Regions from separate parts of the Gordonibacter pamelaeae genome, predicted to be linked through region 2. Evidence: predicted binding sites of a transcription regulator. Region 2 holds the regulator's gene; the other holds the start of a gene.

Region 1 (7,635 bases), on a different contig from region 2:
GGCCGGGAAGCCGCCGGAATGGTTCGAACGCGGCGTGCGGGCGGCGCTGCTCGCCCCCACGGCCCTGAACCAGCAGAAGTTCCGCTTCGAGCTGCTGCCCGACGGCAAGACGGTGCGCGCCCAAACCCTCTCCGGCGCCTACACCGCCGTGGACCTGGGCATCGCAAAATACCACTTCGAGGTGGGCGCCGGCACGGAGAGCTTCGCCTGGGTGTGACAGGGGGACGGGGCGTGACAGGGGGACGGGGATAATGTCTCATTCCAATACGTCTGCCGAAGCCTTGCCGCATCGCGGAATGAGACATTATCCCCGTCCCCCTGTCACGCCCCCTGTCACGCCCTCGAATCTGCTAGATGCTCAAGTCGCGCCGGTCGAACACCGCAACTGCCGCAGCGAACAGCGCCACCGCGCTCGCGGCCAGCGCAATCGCGCCGCCGACTGCCGACGCGTCGCCTGCGGCCAAGCCGTAATAGTCGAACAGCGTCAAGGGGTTGACGTTCTCCAGGAGCTCGAACTTGTCGCCCACCTTCGACACCATCTGCATGAGGAAGAGCAGGATGCAAAGACCGCCGCCCGCCCACAAAGCCGCCGTGGCGTTCGAAAACAGGCAGGCCGACAGGAAGCACAGGCCCGCGATAGCCAGCCACAGCGCGAACAGCCCCGCGTTCACCTGCAACAACGCCTGCATGTCCAGCTCGCCGGGGAACAGAGTCTCGGCGAATCCCACCTCGAGCGCCGTAACCGCCACCATGAGGGCGGCAAGGATAGCCACCATCACGCCGATCATCGTGCATGCGATGCGCGTGCGACTGTTCGGCGTTGCCAGCAGGTACGCCATCGCGCCGCGATCGAGGTAGCGCACCATCAGCTTGTTCACCATGATCAGGATCAGCACGAGGATGAAGATAGTCAGCAGGAACCCGTACAGGTAGTTCAGCATGAAGTCGATAAGGGTGGTGGCCTGCGTCGACATGCCGAATGCGGCGAACACCTCGGGCATGCTCTGCATCATGAGATCGAGGCTCTCGCCCAGCTCGGGATCGAACATGCTCACGATCATGCCGATGTACATAGCCAGCACCGCGGCGATGATGTCGCTGACGAACAGGTTGGCGCGCAGCTCCTTCGCGAACAGCGTCTTATTCATGGGAGCCTCCTTTCAACCCCGACCTGCGGTTCGACGCGTCGCCGAAGGTGCCGTACAGGTGCATGAACAGCTCTTCGAGCGTCTGCTCGCGCACGGTGAGATCGACGATCTCGTTCGCGGCCAGGTCCTTCACGAACGCGTCGAGGTTGCCGGACACGGCCGTTTCCACGCTGGTCGTCCCCTGTTTCTGCACGCTGACACCGGTATCGCGGTGGGCCGCCGCGTAGCGGTCGCGCGCGGCCTCGTCGGCGAACGTGACGACGAACATGCGCTTGCGCGACTTCCGCACGTCGTCCATGCGCTCTACGGCGGCCAGCTTGCCCCCGCGGATGAACGCCACCCGATCGCACGTGCGCTCAACCTCCTCGAACAGGTGCGACGACAGCAAGATGGTGGTGCCGCGGCGCTTCTCTTCCAGCACGAGGTCGATGAAGCGGCTCTGCATGAGGGGGTCGAGGCCGCTCGTGGGCTCGTCGAGCAGGACGATGTCGGGCGAGGCCATGAACGCGCAGACCAGTCCCACTTTCTGCTTCGTGCCCTTCGACATCTTGCGAATGCGCCGCGCGGGGTCCAGCTCGAAGTACTCGATCAGCTGTTCCATGCGCGTGCGGTCGCGCAGCTTCTTCATGCGCACCATGAATTCCAGGAACGCCGTGCCGGTCATCTCGTCCATGCAGGCGATTTCGCCGGGCAGGTAGCCCAGGTGCTCCTGGATGCGGGCGCGCTGGCTGAAGCAGTTCAGGCCGTTGATGTTCACGGTTCCCTCATCAGGGCGGATGAAGCCCATGAGGTTGCGCATGGTCACCGTCTTGCCGGCGCCGTTCGGTCCCAAAAAGCCGAACACCTCGCCCCGCTCCACGGCAAACGACACGCCGAACACGCCGCGTCCGCTTCCGTAATCTTTCTTGAGCCCCTCGATCGCAATCGCGGGGCCGATTGTTGCGCTCATCGGTATTCCTCCTTGTACGAATAGGCTTTCAGCATGTCGCACCAGCGGTACATCTCGTCCAGCATCGCATCCATGTCGAGGCGCTGATGCAGGGCGCGCTGCTGGTGCAGGTAGCCGTCAGCCAGCCAAATCAGCAGGTCGAGCACGTACTTCGGGTCGATGTCGTCGCGGAACCGGTCAAACCGCACGCATCTGAAGTACGCGGAGAACATCAGGTCGATTTGCCTCTGCGTCCAGCTGTCCATCGTGTCCTTGATGTCTTTGTGCTCCGGGTAGAAGGCCCGGACGGAGAACTCCAGCAGGTAGGGGAAACGCGAAAGCACCTTGCGCTTGGTTTCAGCTGCGTACACGAGCAGATCGAAGAAATCGTCGATCTCGTAGAATCCGTCGTCCACCACCAGATCGGACACCTTCTCCATGAGGTGCTCCATGAGGTAGAGGTACAGCTCCTTCTTGCTCTTGAAGTAGAAGAACAGAAGACCCTTCGAGATGCCAGCGCGCCGTGCGATGTCCTCGGTCGAAGCGCTTTTGTAGTCGCATCGACCGAACGTTTCCACGGCGGCGTTGACGATAGCCTCGCGTCGCTGTTCGGGGAGGCTCTCGAACTTGCTGAAGTCCGCATGCCCCCTATCGTCCGTTGCGCTCATTGCCGCCGCCTCCCTTCCTGCCGCTCTGCGGCCGTTGACCGCTCGGTCAACGGATTGGAGATCATGCTACCCCGTTGACTATTTTTTAGAAGGGGTCGAGGAGGGTTTTTTCATTGGGAGAGCCGCCAAGCCCGTAGCGCGCCGGGCCCGCATCCGAGGCCGGCGCCCCCGAGCCATGTCTGCCTCGCATGCGAGGCAGACGGGCAAGACCGACGCGCAAGGCCGGCATGTCACGCTGCGCCCACCAGCGCGCGCTGCCGCCCTCCCCTGCGACCGGCTGAAACGGGGGGGGCACCCCCAGCCCCCTTCCCCCTCCTGCTCACTCCCGCCCGCTCCTCCGGCGACAGCCGGCCCGGTCCCCTCTTCGCCCGTCTGCTATCATGGACCCGCATCGCGCGACACGCCCTCCCGCCGACGACAGGAGACGCCATGGCCCGCTCTTCGAACCTCCCCGAACCCACCGCATCCGCCGCTCCCGTCCGTGCGCTCGGAGCGCGCCGCCTGCTGCTGGCGCTCGCCGTCGTCCTGGCGCTCTACGCCGTCGACCTGGCGTGCGCGACCACCGTGCCCGCCTCGGCCCACGCGTTCGCCGTGAACGTGGCCGTGCCGTTCGACCTCATGGTGTGCGTGCCCGCCGCGTTCTACCTGCTGGTAGTGCGCCGCCGCGGCCTCACGCCCCTGGCCGTGCTGCCGGTGGTGTGGGCGGGGTACCTCGCGGCGTCCCAGCTGGTCGCGCCGGGGCTGCTCTCGCCGCTGGCGGTCTCCGCGGCGGCGGGGTCGGCCGGCACGTTCTCGCTGCTGCCGCCCCTGTTCGCCGCCGCCCTCGCGCTCGACGCCGCCGTGATCGCCTGCGAGGCGCGCCGCCTCGTGCGCGCCTTCCGCGCCGCACGAGGCGCCTCCACGCGCCCGTACGACTGGTTCGCCGAGGCGTTCAAGGTCCTCGCGCCGGGTGGGCGCGCGGCGCATCTGGCAGGCATCGAAGGTGCCACCTGGTACTACGCCCTGTTCTCGTGGCGCGCCCGCCCCGACGCGCCCGTCGGCCGACACGCGTTCAGCTACCATAGGGAAAGCGGCTTCCTGGCGCTCGTGGGCGTGATCGCGGCGCTGCTGCCCGTGGAAGCGTTCGCCGTGCACCTGCTGGTGGCGCAGTGGAGCACGATCGCGGCCTGCCTGCTCACCGCCACCTCCTTGTACGCCCTTCTGTGGCTCGTGGCCGCCGCGCGCGCCAGCGTGCTGAACCCGCTGCTCGTGGACGACGAGACGCTCACCGTGCGCTGGGCCGCCTTCGTCTGCGAGGACGTGCCGCTGCACCTCGTGACCGGCGTGGGTGCCGCCGCGCCCGACGTCCCCAAGCGCGAGCGCCTCGACCTGGGCGTCATGGGCGCCCCGCCCTGCTGGATCGAGCTCTCCGAGCCCCTGGAGGTCCGCACGTTCGCCGGAACGCGCCGCCCGGTGCGCGCCATCAACGTGTCGCCCGACAACGCCGCCGCCTTCAAGCGCCTGGTGGGAGCGCGCCTGCGCTAACGGCAGCGCAGGCGCATCGCAGGCCGCGACGAAATGGCCTCGATCCGGGCATCGCCGCGACCCGGCATCGCCCGCCCGAGCCGGACCGGCCAAGCGAGCCATGCCCGGGCCGACCGCAACCGTGCAAGCCGTACCCGAGCAGACCGCAGCCACCCGCACCCCTCGAGCCGCACGGCGACGAAAAAGGCCGGGGGCTGTGCCCTCCGGCCTGCTGTTTCCTGGAGCCAGTGACAGGACTCGAACCTGCAACCCACAGTTTACAAAACTGTTGCGCTACCATTGCGCCACACTGGCATAAGAATTGTCGTGCCTGCGTATTGTACGACATCCTGCCCGTTTCGGGAAGAAGCGTCCCCCATCTTGACAACGAATATCCGTTCGCCCATACTAAGCGAACAGATATTCTCGCGAACACTTGATCTGGCGAACGGGCGTGCGTATGGAACTGATCGACAAACTGGAGATACTTGCCGATGCGGCGAAATACGACGTGGCCTGCACTTCCTCGGGCATCGACCGCGACGCCCAGAAGGGGAAGCTGGGCAACACGATGGCGGCGGGATGCTGCCACAGCTTCGCGGCGGACGGGCGCTGCATCACGCTCTTGAAGGTGCTCATGACCAACGTGTGCGTCTACGACTGCGCCTACTGCGTGAACCGCTGCTCCAACGAGGTGAGGCGCGCCGCCTTCACGCCGCAGGAGCTGGCCGACCTCACCATAGCATTCTACCGTCGCAATTACATCGAGGGGCTGTTCTTAAGCTCGGGCGTCATCAAGAGCCCCGACTACACCACCGAGCTCATGATCCAGACGCTGTCGCTCCTGCGGGGCGAGCACGGCTTCCGCGGCTACATCCACGCCAAGGCCGTGCCCGGCACCTCACCCGAGCTCGTGGACGAGCTGGGACATCTGGCCGACCGCATGAGCGTGAACATGGAGCTGCCCTCGCAGCAGAGCCTGGCCCTGCTCGCCCCCGAGAAGAACAAGCAGCAGATCATCGCCCCCATGCGCCAGATCCGCGACAACATCGCCGTGGACAAGGACACCCGCGCGCTCGTGCGCAAGAACACGACCTACATGAAGGCGGTCAAGCCGAAGAAGAAGGAGCGGGCCTTCGTGCCCGCCGGCCAGTCCACGCAGATGATCGTGGGGGCCACGCCCGAGAGCGACTTCCAGATACTCAACCTCTCGGCCGCGCTCTACCGCACGCTCTCGCTCAAGCGCGTGTTCTTCAGCGCCTACACGCCCGTGAACGACGACGCGCGCCTGCCCGGCACCGACGCCCTGCAGCTCAACCGCGAGCACCGGCTCTACCAGGCAGACTGGCTCCTGCGCTTCTACCGCTTCGACGTCACCGAGATCATCGACGAGGAGCACCCGTTCCTGGACCCCGAGGTCGACCCGAAGGCGAACTGGGCCCTCAACAACCTGGACTTCTTCCCCGTGGAGGTGAACAAGGCGCCGCTCGAGGCACTGCTGCGCGTACCCGGCATCGGCGTGAAGGGCGCGCACTCCATCATGCGCGCCCGGCACTCCACCACGCTCGGCGAGCGCGAGCTGCGCAAGCTGGGCATCGCCTACAAGCGGGCGCGCTTCTTCATCACCTGCAACGGCAGCTACGCCGGCCAGGGAACGGACTTCTCTCGAGAGGGCCTGCGGGCGCATTTAGCCGCAACGCCGAAGGGCGGTGGCCACGGCCGTCGCGCAGACAAGGCCATCCCCGGCCAGCTGAGCCTGTTCGAGAGCGTGGAAACGCCCGAGAAGGCCCGCATCGCGCAGGGCGCGGGTGTCGATCCCCGCGGGCACCTGGGCGCGGGGGCCGGCGAGCGCCTGGGAACGGCGCCTGCCGGACAGCACGACAACGCGGCGAACGGGCAGCGCCGCGGGAATGCCGACGGCGCGTTTGGCTGGCAGCACGCCCTCGAGCAACCCGAGGCGGCCTGCGCATGAGCACCGACCACAGAACCGGCTTCGAACGGCCCTCGGGAGCTGCGGCGGCCGAGGCCGGTTCCGGCCGCTCGGCCGCCCCGGACAAGGGGGCGCGCAACCGTTCGGCCGCTTTGGCTGCGACGGGAGCGGGACGGGAGCCCGCCGCAGCCGGCGATGCCCCCCATGGGCCGGCAACGCCGGAAGAGCCGCTCGCCAACGTGGCCTACGCCTACGACGGGACGCTGGAAGGCCTGCTGTCGGCCGTGTTCGAGGCGTACGTGCGCCGCGAGGACCCGCAGGACGTCACGGCGCAGGCCGCGCTCCAGCCACGCCTCGGGCAGACGGTGCGCTTCGTGGAGACGGACATGGAGCGCGCCGTGCGCGTCCAGCGCGGCATCAAGCGCGTCTGCGGCCACGCCGCCTACGACGCCGTCATGCGCGCCTCGCTCTCGGACGACCCGAGTGCCGGCACCGTTGTCTACCGCTTCGTGCGCTACGCCATGGCGGCCAAGCGCCCGCACGACTGCACGGGATGCCGCCGGCGCGGATCGTGCAGCGGCCCCATGGCCTCGTCGCAGCCGACCGATTCCCTCGGCTGCTCGGGAAAGGCGCGCGGCAGCGTGCTGAACGACCTCGCCCACCCTGCCGTGGAGCCCCTGCACCGCCTCGTGCGCTCCGTGGGCAACGAGCGCCACCACATGGTGCAGTTCCTGCGCTTCGAGCACCTGGAGAACGGCGTGTGGCTCGCGCGCTGCAACCCGAAGGCCTCGGTGGTGCCGCTGCTCATGGACTGGTTCGCCGGCCGCTTCAACACGCAGCCCTTCATCATCTACGACGAGGTGCACCACCTGGCAGGCGTCTACGAGGGGCGCGACTGGTACCTCGTGCGCACCGACGAGCTGGACGTGCCCGACCGCGCCGCGGAGGAGAACCTCATGCAGGCAGCTTGGAAGCGCTTCTACCGCACCGTCGCCGTGGAGGCCCGCTACAACCCGGAGCTCCGCCGCCAGTTCATGCCCAAGCGCCTGTGGAAGAACATCCTGGAGATGCACGAGGACCTCCCCGGCACCGAGCTGGCCCGCGCCGCCGCCCCGCAAGCCGAGCGCCTCTGGCGCGGCTGAAGGAGGGGGAGCTGCGACAGCGTCTCCCGCAGCCGGGCGTTTCCCCGGAACCCGCGAGGCGCTATCATGGAACCCGACGAGAGAACAGCACGGTGCGGCGGCGAGCCGCTAGAAGGAGGATCCCATGGAACCGGCCAAGGTGTACTTCACGGACTTCCGCACGCAGGCGTTCGGCGACGGGCTGCCCACGAAGCTGAAGAAGCTCGTCCGCCGTGCGGGCATAGCCGACCTGGACCTCGAAGGCAAGTTCGTGGCCATCAAGCTGCACTTCGGCGAGCTGGGCAACGTGAGCTACCTGCGCCCGAACTACGCACGC
Region 2 (7,635 bases):
CCGAGGAGCGGCTCGTTCCCCATCACGGCCTCGACCTTGCCGACCCCGGCGAGCCGTACTCGGCGGCCCTCTTCCAGGAATACGCCCGCGCTTGCTTCCGCGACATCGCCGCGCGCGGGAAGCGCGCCGTGCTGTGCGGCGGCACCGGCTTGTACGTGCGCGCAGCCATCGACGCCTACGAGTTCCCGAAGGGCGAGCAAACGGGCAATCCCGTGCGGGAGCATTACAACCGCCTTGCCAACGAGCAAGGTTCCGACGTCCTGTGGGAGCTGCTGCGCGAGCGCGACCCCGCAAGCGCCGCCATCGTGCCCGCCGCCGACGTCAAGCGCGTCGTGCGCGCCTTCGAGCTGCTGGAGGAGGGCACGAGCCTTGCCGAGCAGCGCGCGAAGCTGGCGGACATCCCGCAGCTCGTGCCGGCATGCTTCGTCGGGCTGTCCGTGGAGCCGGCGGTGCTCAACGCGCGGATAGACGCGCGCGTGGACGGCATGTTCGACGCCGGCCTTGTGGACGAGGTCGCGCGCCTGCTGCAGGGCGGGTTCCGAGACGGCATCACGGCCCCCCAGGCTATCGGGTACAAGGAGGTCGTCGCCGCCCTGGACGGCGAGACGACGATGGAGGAGGCCGCCACGCGCATCAAGACAGCCACGCACCGCTACGCGAAACGGCAGCGCACGTGGTTCCGCAAGGATAGGCGCATCCGCTGGATCGACGCGAACGAGCCCGACGTCGCGGCGCAGGCGGCCGAGGCGCTGGACGTGCTGGGAGACGCTGTTGCCTGAGCGTTTCCGTGACAGGGTGGACTTGTGGTATGATACGGTTCCGCAGGCCGGCCCTGCCGAAGAGCCTTCAAGATCGGAGCACCTATCATGCAGACAGCACACGCGTTTCTCTAGCGGTTGCGACCGCGCCCGACTGTCTTCGCACGCCGCCGTCAGTACCGGTGTGCCTGTTCCTGCCTCGAAAGGTTGGCTCCATGTCTGAATTCGAATCCGTTATCACGCGGGGCATGACCCCTGTATCCGAAGAGCGCCGCGAGAAGGCCGTGCTCGTGGGCGTCGACCGCCCCGGCGCCTCCTGGCCGCTGGCCTCTTCTCTCGCCGAGCTCGAGCGCCTCGTGGACACGGCGGGCGCCGACGTTGCGGCCGTCACCACGCAGAAGCTCGACGCGCCGAACCCGCGCACGTTCGTCGGCTCGGGCAAGGCCGAGGAGGTAGCCGAGCTGGCACGCGCCCACGCGGCCGACCTCGTGGTGTTCGACGACGAGCTCACGCCCTCCCAGCAGTCGAACCTCGAGAAGGTGGTGGGCAAGGACGTGAAGGTCATCGACCGCACGGCGCTCATCCTCGATATCTTCGCGCTGCATGCCACCAGCAAGGAGGGCCGCCTGCAGGTGCGGCTCGCCCAGAACGAGTACCTGCTGCCGCGCTTGCGCGGCATGTGGGCCCACCTGGCCTCGAACCGCATGGGCGGCGGCGTGGGGTCGCGCTTCGGCGAGGGCGAGAGCCAGCTCGAGGTCGACCGCCGCATGGTGCGCAAGCGCATCACGTCCATCAGGCGCGAGCTCAAGCATCTGGCCGAGGTGCGCGCCATCCAGCGCGAGAGCCGCTACGAGAGCGGCATGTTCAAGGTGGCGCTGGCCGGCTACACGAATGCCGGAAAGTCGAGCCTGCTCAACCGCTTGACGAATGCGGACGTGCTGGCCTACGACAAGCTGTTCGCCACGTTGGACTCCACTACGCGCAAGTTCGAGCTGCCTGAAGGACGCGAGATCACCGTCACTGACACGGTCGGGTTCATCCAAAAGCTGCCGACCACGCTCATAGAGGCGTTCAAGTCGACGCTCGACGAGATAACGGGCGCCGACCTGGTGCTGCACGTGGTGGATGCGTCGTCGGACGAGTACGAGGCTCAGATCGCCGCAGTCGAGGACGTGCTCGGGCAGATCGAGGCGCAGGACCTGCTCCGCGTGCTCGTGTTCAACAAATGCGACCTGCTCGACGGGGAGCAATGCGGCGCCCTCAAGGCGCGCCACCCGCAGGCACAGTTCGTGTCGGCGGCGACGGGGGAGGGCATTGCCGAGCTTGTCGGGCATGTCGCCCGCGTCGCCTCGGCGCAGGACGAGCATCTCGACGTGGTGATCCCCTACAACCGGGGCGACCTCGTCTCGGTGGCGCACGAGCGTTGCCATATCCTGTCCGAGAAGCACGAGGAGGACGGCACGCACCTCGTCATGCTGGCAGCTCCGTCCTTTGCCGGCCTGTTCCGTCCCTACGCGGCGGAGAAGGACCGTTAGGCGCGTCCCTTCCGGGAAGCTGCGAACTGCTTGGTTAGAGTAACTCTAACCAAGCAGTTCGCGACCGAACGACGCGATCTCGGATCGCCGGCCAGTCCTGGGACGAACGGGCTCCCTCTTTCCAAGGCCGGCGTTTCCCCTGCAGGGGCCGTACCCCGACAGGGCGCGGCGCTTCTCCGGCGGAGCACCGCAAGGCGCCGCCTACAGGCGTCGGAACACCGCCACCACTTTGCCCGCGATGGAGCAATCGGTGGTGATGATGGGCTCCATCGTCGAGTTCTCCGGCTGCAGGCGGATGTGGTCGGATTCCTTGTAGAAGCGCTTGACCGTCGCGCCGTCGTCGATGATGGCCACGACGATGTCGCCGTTGTTGGCGACGGGCTGCTCCTTCACCACCACGTAGTCGCCGTCGTTGATGCCTGCCTCGATCATCGATTCGCCCCGCACCGACAGCAAGAACGACGGCGCGTCGCCCACGATGTCGGTGGGGAGCGAGATGGTGTCGGTGATGTTCTCCTCGGCCAGGATGGGGGAGCCGGCCGCCACGTTGCCCACGAGCGGCACGTTCACCACCTTGTTGAAGCTGGGCTTGACGACGTTGGAGGCGCTTTCCGTGTCGCCGAGCGGGTAGGTGAGCGCGATGGAGCGCGACTTGAGCGGATCGCGCTTGATGAGCCCCTTCTCCTCAAGCGCCTTGAGGTGCACATGGACCGTCGAAGGGGAGGAAAGGCCCAGGCTCTGGCAAACCTCGCGCACGGTGGGACCGTAGCCCTTCTCGCGGATGCACTCCTCGATGCAGTCGAGCACTGCCTTCTGACGCTTCGTCACTTTGTCGGACATGCCCCGTCCTTTCCCTTGAACGAACAAATGTTTTAATTACGTATTGACATGAACTTTTGTTCGTCCTATTATATATGCGAACAAAGGTTCTACGCAAGGGCTAGGAGGCAGAAAGATGAAGAATTTCGAGATGCGGTACCCCCTCGACGGCACGTCGGCCCTGCAGCCGGAGTTCGGGCATGTGCCTGCAGCTGGGGCTATCATCGAGTTTCCCGGGGACGTTTCCCAAGGCGCTTGCGCGTCGTCTGCGCACGCGCAGAGACCATCGTCTGCAGCGCATCGTGCGCACGCCCACTACGGCGCTCCGGAAACGGTGCGGGCCCTTCACCGCGGCAGCGTAGCCGGGTGCGCCTACGGCCGCGTGAGGCCGTGGCAGGGCGCCCTGGCGGGATGCGTCTTCTCCCTCTTTGCCTTCGTCAGCATTTTCATCGGCCTCTAACGGCCTTGGAATACCCACAGATGCTGCGTTTCTGTGGCTGCGAGGCGCCCCCGCCACCCCGGGGGCGCCCCCATTCCGTCGGAGGGGCCTTCCTCCCTGCGGGTCCGTGTGGTAGACTTCCGCTTAGATCGATAGTCCAGACAGGCTGCCGCAGACGGCGCCTTCGAAAAGGAGACAAGGAACATGAGGTTTTAACGAAAGCCTTCGGACACCCGACAGGTCATGCAAGCTATGCACCGGGTGCGCTTTCGTTGCCGTTCCTTGATGTTCCCAGCCCTGCCCTCGCTGCCGCGTCGGCATGCGGGCGACCAGCGCGAAAAGCATCGCTTCCGGTGCCTCTCAAAGGGAGGCCCCTCCATGTTCGTTTCAGCCCACCATCTTACCTATGCCTACGATGGCGCCGATGCCCTGGCGCTCGATGACGCGTCTGCCGTGTTCGCCCCCGGCTGGACCGGCGTGGTCGGCCCGAACGGGGCCGGCAAGAGCACGCTGCTCAAGATTGTCTGCGGGGTGCTCAAGCCGCAGAAGGGGAGCGTTTCACCGCAGGTCGCTGGCTTGTTCTGTGCCCAGTCGACGGATGCTGCGCCCGCGGGCCTCGAGGAGTTCGCCTGCGACTACGGGCCCAAGGCCGTGCGCCTGCGCTACCTGCTCGGCATCGACGACGCGTGGCTGTGGCGCTTCGACACGCTGTCGCACGGCGAGCGCAAGCGAATCCAGATAGCATGCGCCCTGGCGGCCGATCCCGTGCTCCTTGCGCTCGACGAGCCCACGAACCACCTTGATGCCGACACCCGCGATCTGGTGGCGCGCACGCTCGCCGAGTATCGGAGGACGGGCCTGCTCGTATCGCACGACCGCGCGCTGCTCGACGGTTTGGCCACCTCGTGCGTGTTCGTGGACCAGGGGCGCGCCGTTACCGTGCCCGGCTCGTACTCCCAGGCGAAGGAGCAGATAGACCTGCGCCGGAGGACCCTGGCAGAAGAGCGGGCCAACGCCCGCCGCGAGCTGGGCCGCCTCAAGGCGGAAACCACCCGTCGGGAGGGAGTGGCAGCCCGCTCGGCCGCACGGCGATCGGCCCGCCATCTCGACCGGCACGACCACGACGGGCGCACGAAGGTCAAGCTGGCCATCTATTCCGACCAGGATGGCAAGGCCGGGCGGCTCTCGTCGCAGATGGGGAAGAAGCTCGAGCGCGCCGAGAAACGGGTGTCCGAGGCGCATACCGCGAAGGTGTACGAGGGCGCGCTCTGCCTCGACGCCGAGCCCTCCCCACGCAAGGTTCTCGTTCACCGCGAGGCCGGGTCCTTGGCGCTGGGCGGGGGGCGCATGCTGCACCATCCGCAGCTGTACGTGGGCAACACCGACCGCATAGGCCTGGTCGGCAGGAACGGCGCGGGCAAGTCTACGCTGCTCGCCGAGGTGCTGCGGCAGGTGCCGGAAGAGGGCGTGGTGCTCGTTCCCCAGGAGATAGGGTGCGACCAGGCGCGCGACCTGCTTGCCTCCGTGAAGGTCCTCGAGCCTGCCAGCCGCGGGCGCCTGCTCTCCATCGTCGCCCGGCTCGATTCGCCGCCGACGCGCATCCTGGAGGGAGACGACCTTAGCCCCGGCGAGATGCGCAAGCTCCTGCTGGCTTAGGGCCTGATGGGGCGTCCTCATCTCATTGCCATGGACGAGCCGACGAACCATCTGGATATCCGCTCCGTCGAGGCCCTGCAGGACGTGCTGGCCGACTGCCCCTGCGCCCTGGTGCTCGTATCCCACGACGAGCGCTTCCTGGACGCGCTCACCGCAACCCGTTGGATGTTCGACGTCGACTGCGCCGAAGGGGGAGGGCTGGGCGACACCCACGTGAGGGTGAAGCTGTGACCCTTTCCCCGCTGCTTGGCTGCAGGTGAGGTTGCAGGCTCGTGCAGCTTCGGAACCGCCCCCTGATTCTGCAGGGGGCGGTTTTTTTGCAGGGATCGACGATGCGGATTGAACCACAATATCTTGTATGCTAGGCTGAGCCAAAATCGAGCAAAGGAGCCTTTCATGCGCTGTCCTTCCTGCGGAAACCTCGAATCGAAAGTGGTGGACTCGCGCCCTTCCGAGGATGGCACGGCTATCCGGCGACGTCGCGAATGCCTCGATTGCGGTCGCCGCTTCACCACCTACGAGCGCTTGGGCGAGAACCCGCTCATCGTCATCAAGGCCGATGGGTCCTCAGAGGCCTACGACCGCCAGAAGCTCATGCGCGGCCTGCTCATCGCCTGCGGGAAGCGGCCTGTCTCGCCCGAGCAGATAGCGTCGCTCGTCGACAGTATAGAAACCGAGCTCCGCAACGCCTCCTGCAACGAGATCAGGTCGAAGGAACTCGGGGACATGGTGCTCGTGCGCCTGGCGAAGCTCGATGACGTGGCCTACGTGCGGTTCGCAAGCGTCTACAAGGATTTCCAGAATGTGGAGGAGTTCGCCGCCGCCCTCGAGGGGCTGCGCTGATGGAGCGCCTTGCGATCCCCCTCAAGGCGCTCGACGCCGAGCTTACGGTGCCTGCCTGCGCCTACGCGGGCGATGCCGCCGTCGACCTGCGCTCGACGGTCGACGAGACGCTGCAGCCCTTCGAGCGCAAGCTCGTGCCCTGCGGCATCGCCGTCGCCATTCCGGCCGGCTACGCCGGTTTCGTGCTGCCGCGCAGCGGTTTGGCCGCGAAGCACGGGATCTCCCTCGTGAACGCACCGGGGCTCATCGACAGCAACTACCGTGGCGAGATCAAGGCCATCCTCGTCAACCTCGACCCGCGTGAGCCTTTCGAGATCAAACGGGGAGACCGCATCGCGCAGCTGGCCATCATGCGCGTGGCCGAGGCCGTGTTCGAGCCGTGCGAGGATCTGCCCGCCACCGATCGAGGGACCGGCGGGTTCGGCAGCAGCGGCATCGGCGCATAGCGGCTCCGGGTAGGCCGAGGCTTTCATATTGCACTTAGAGTTACTCTAAGTTAAAATCATTTTTAGTTAGAGTAACTCTAAGCACGTACTCAAGTCGACTTCCGAGGAGGCCTATGGGCGACGAGGGGCGAAATAGCCGGATCGCCGACGTTCCGGCAACGCAAGCCGATCCGATCTACGGCATCGGCGACGTTGTCGCCTTGACGGGAATCTCGGCTTTCACCATCCGCTATTACGACAAGTGCGGGTTCTTTCCGAACCTTCACCGCGACAAGCGCGGCGTGCGGACGTTCTCCGAGGCCGACGTTGCCCAGCTGCACCTGGTCGAGGCGCTCCGCAAAAGCGGCCTGTCCATCGAGGGCATCCAGTACTTCGTGCGCCTCTGCAGGCGTGGCGACACCACCCGGGCCGAGCGCCTGTCGATCTTGCGGGCGCAAGAGACCGTGCTCGAGTACCAGCGCGAGGAACTCGACGAGAGCCTGAAACGGCTCCATGCCGCTACGGTGGATTTGGAGGCCGCGGAACGCTCCCAAGAACACGGCATGCTATAGTGCGTGGGCGAAGCGCAAGAAAACGCCCTGTTTCCATGACCTAGGACTCATCGAAGGACAAGATGGGGCCTTAGAACGGCTCTCAGAGCCTCGTTTATAAAACCGCAGGTCAGAGACGCGAAATTTTGATAGATTGGACGCAATCGACTATGGATGACCAAAATCAGCCCCCCAAGCCGCCCGGATACCCCGAACCGCCCAACCAAGGCCCGAGGCTGCGGCCCAACGAGCGCGACGTTCGCGACCTGAAGGTTGCCCAGAACCTCGTCATGGTGGCAAGCATTGCCGGACCCGTGTCTTTGTTCGTTGGAGGCGTGTTCCTCGCAACTGCCGGACTGGTGTGCGCCGTCATCGCGCTCAAGAAGCTGAACGCCTTGTCTACCAGGTTGACCGATGTCGCCGCGCCAGCGAAGCGACTCAAGCGGTCTTGCATAATCGGCATCGTCGTATGCAGTATCGCGCTGGTGTTGAACGCGGTTTCCGCGTACCTTATGTACCCGGCCGTGCTCGAAGCCCTCGAATCCGGCGATTACGGAAACCTCGCACCCGGCACCGACCTGTGCACAACCCCCAAAGGCAACTCAACCT

Evidence for each region. The regulator LexA, encoded in region 2, represses DNA repair genes until DNA is damaged. The targets are predictions, from matches to a motif close to CNAACANNTGTTNG.
Region 1: the regulator LexA is predicted to act here: its motif matches at 4,661-4,674, upstream of C1877_RS03880 (putative DNA modification/repair radical SAM protein).

The regions. Positions count from the first base shown of each region.
Region 1 covers NZ_PPTS01000002.1:283,572-291,206, forward strand. The annotation lists gene C1877_RS03850 (nitroreductase family protein) at 1-217, shown strand, start outside; gene C1877_RS03855 (ABC transporter permease subunit) at 351-1,148, opposite strand; gene C1877_RS03860 (ABC transporter ATP-binding protein) at 1,141-2,097, opposite strand; gene C1877_RS03865 (TetR/AcrR family transcriptional regulator) at 2,094-2,744, opposite strand; gene C1877_RS03870 (hypothetical protein) at 3,174-4,268, shown strand; tRNA gene C1877_RS03875 (tRNA-Thr) at 4,488-4,562, opposite strand; gene C1877_RS03880 (putative DNA modification/repair radical SAM protein) at 4,708-6,219, shown strand; gene C1877_RS03885 (TIGR03915 family putative DNA repair protein) at 6,216-7,319, shown strand; gene C1877_RS03890 (DUF362 domain-containing protein) at 7,444-7,635, shown strand, end outside.
Region 2 covers NZ_PPTS01000003.1:452,299-459,933, forward strand. The annotation lists gene miaA (tRNA (adenosine(37)-N6)-dimethylallyltransferase MiaA) at 1-779, shown strand, start outside; gene hflX (GTPase HflX) at 974-2,293, shown strand; gene lexA (transcriptional repressor LexA) at 2,495-3,133, opposite strand; gene C1877_RS07065 (ATP-binding cassette domain-containing protein) at 3,930-5,207, shown strand; gene C1877_RS15680 (P-loop NTPase family protein) at 5,214-5,438, shown strand; gene nrdR (transcriptional regulator NrdR) at 5,604-6,050, shown strand; gene dut (dUTP diphosphatase) at 6,050-6,496, shown strand; gene C1877_RS07080 (MerR family transcriptional regulator) at 6,610-7,047, shown strand; gene C1877_RS15685 (hypothetical protein) at 7,197-7,635, shown strand, end outside.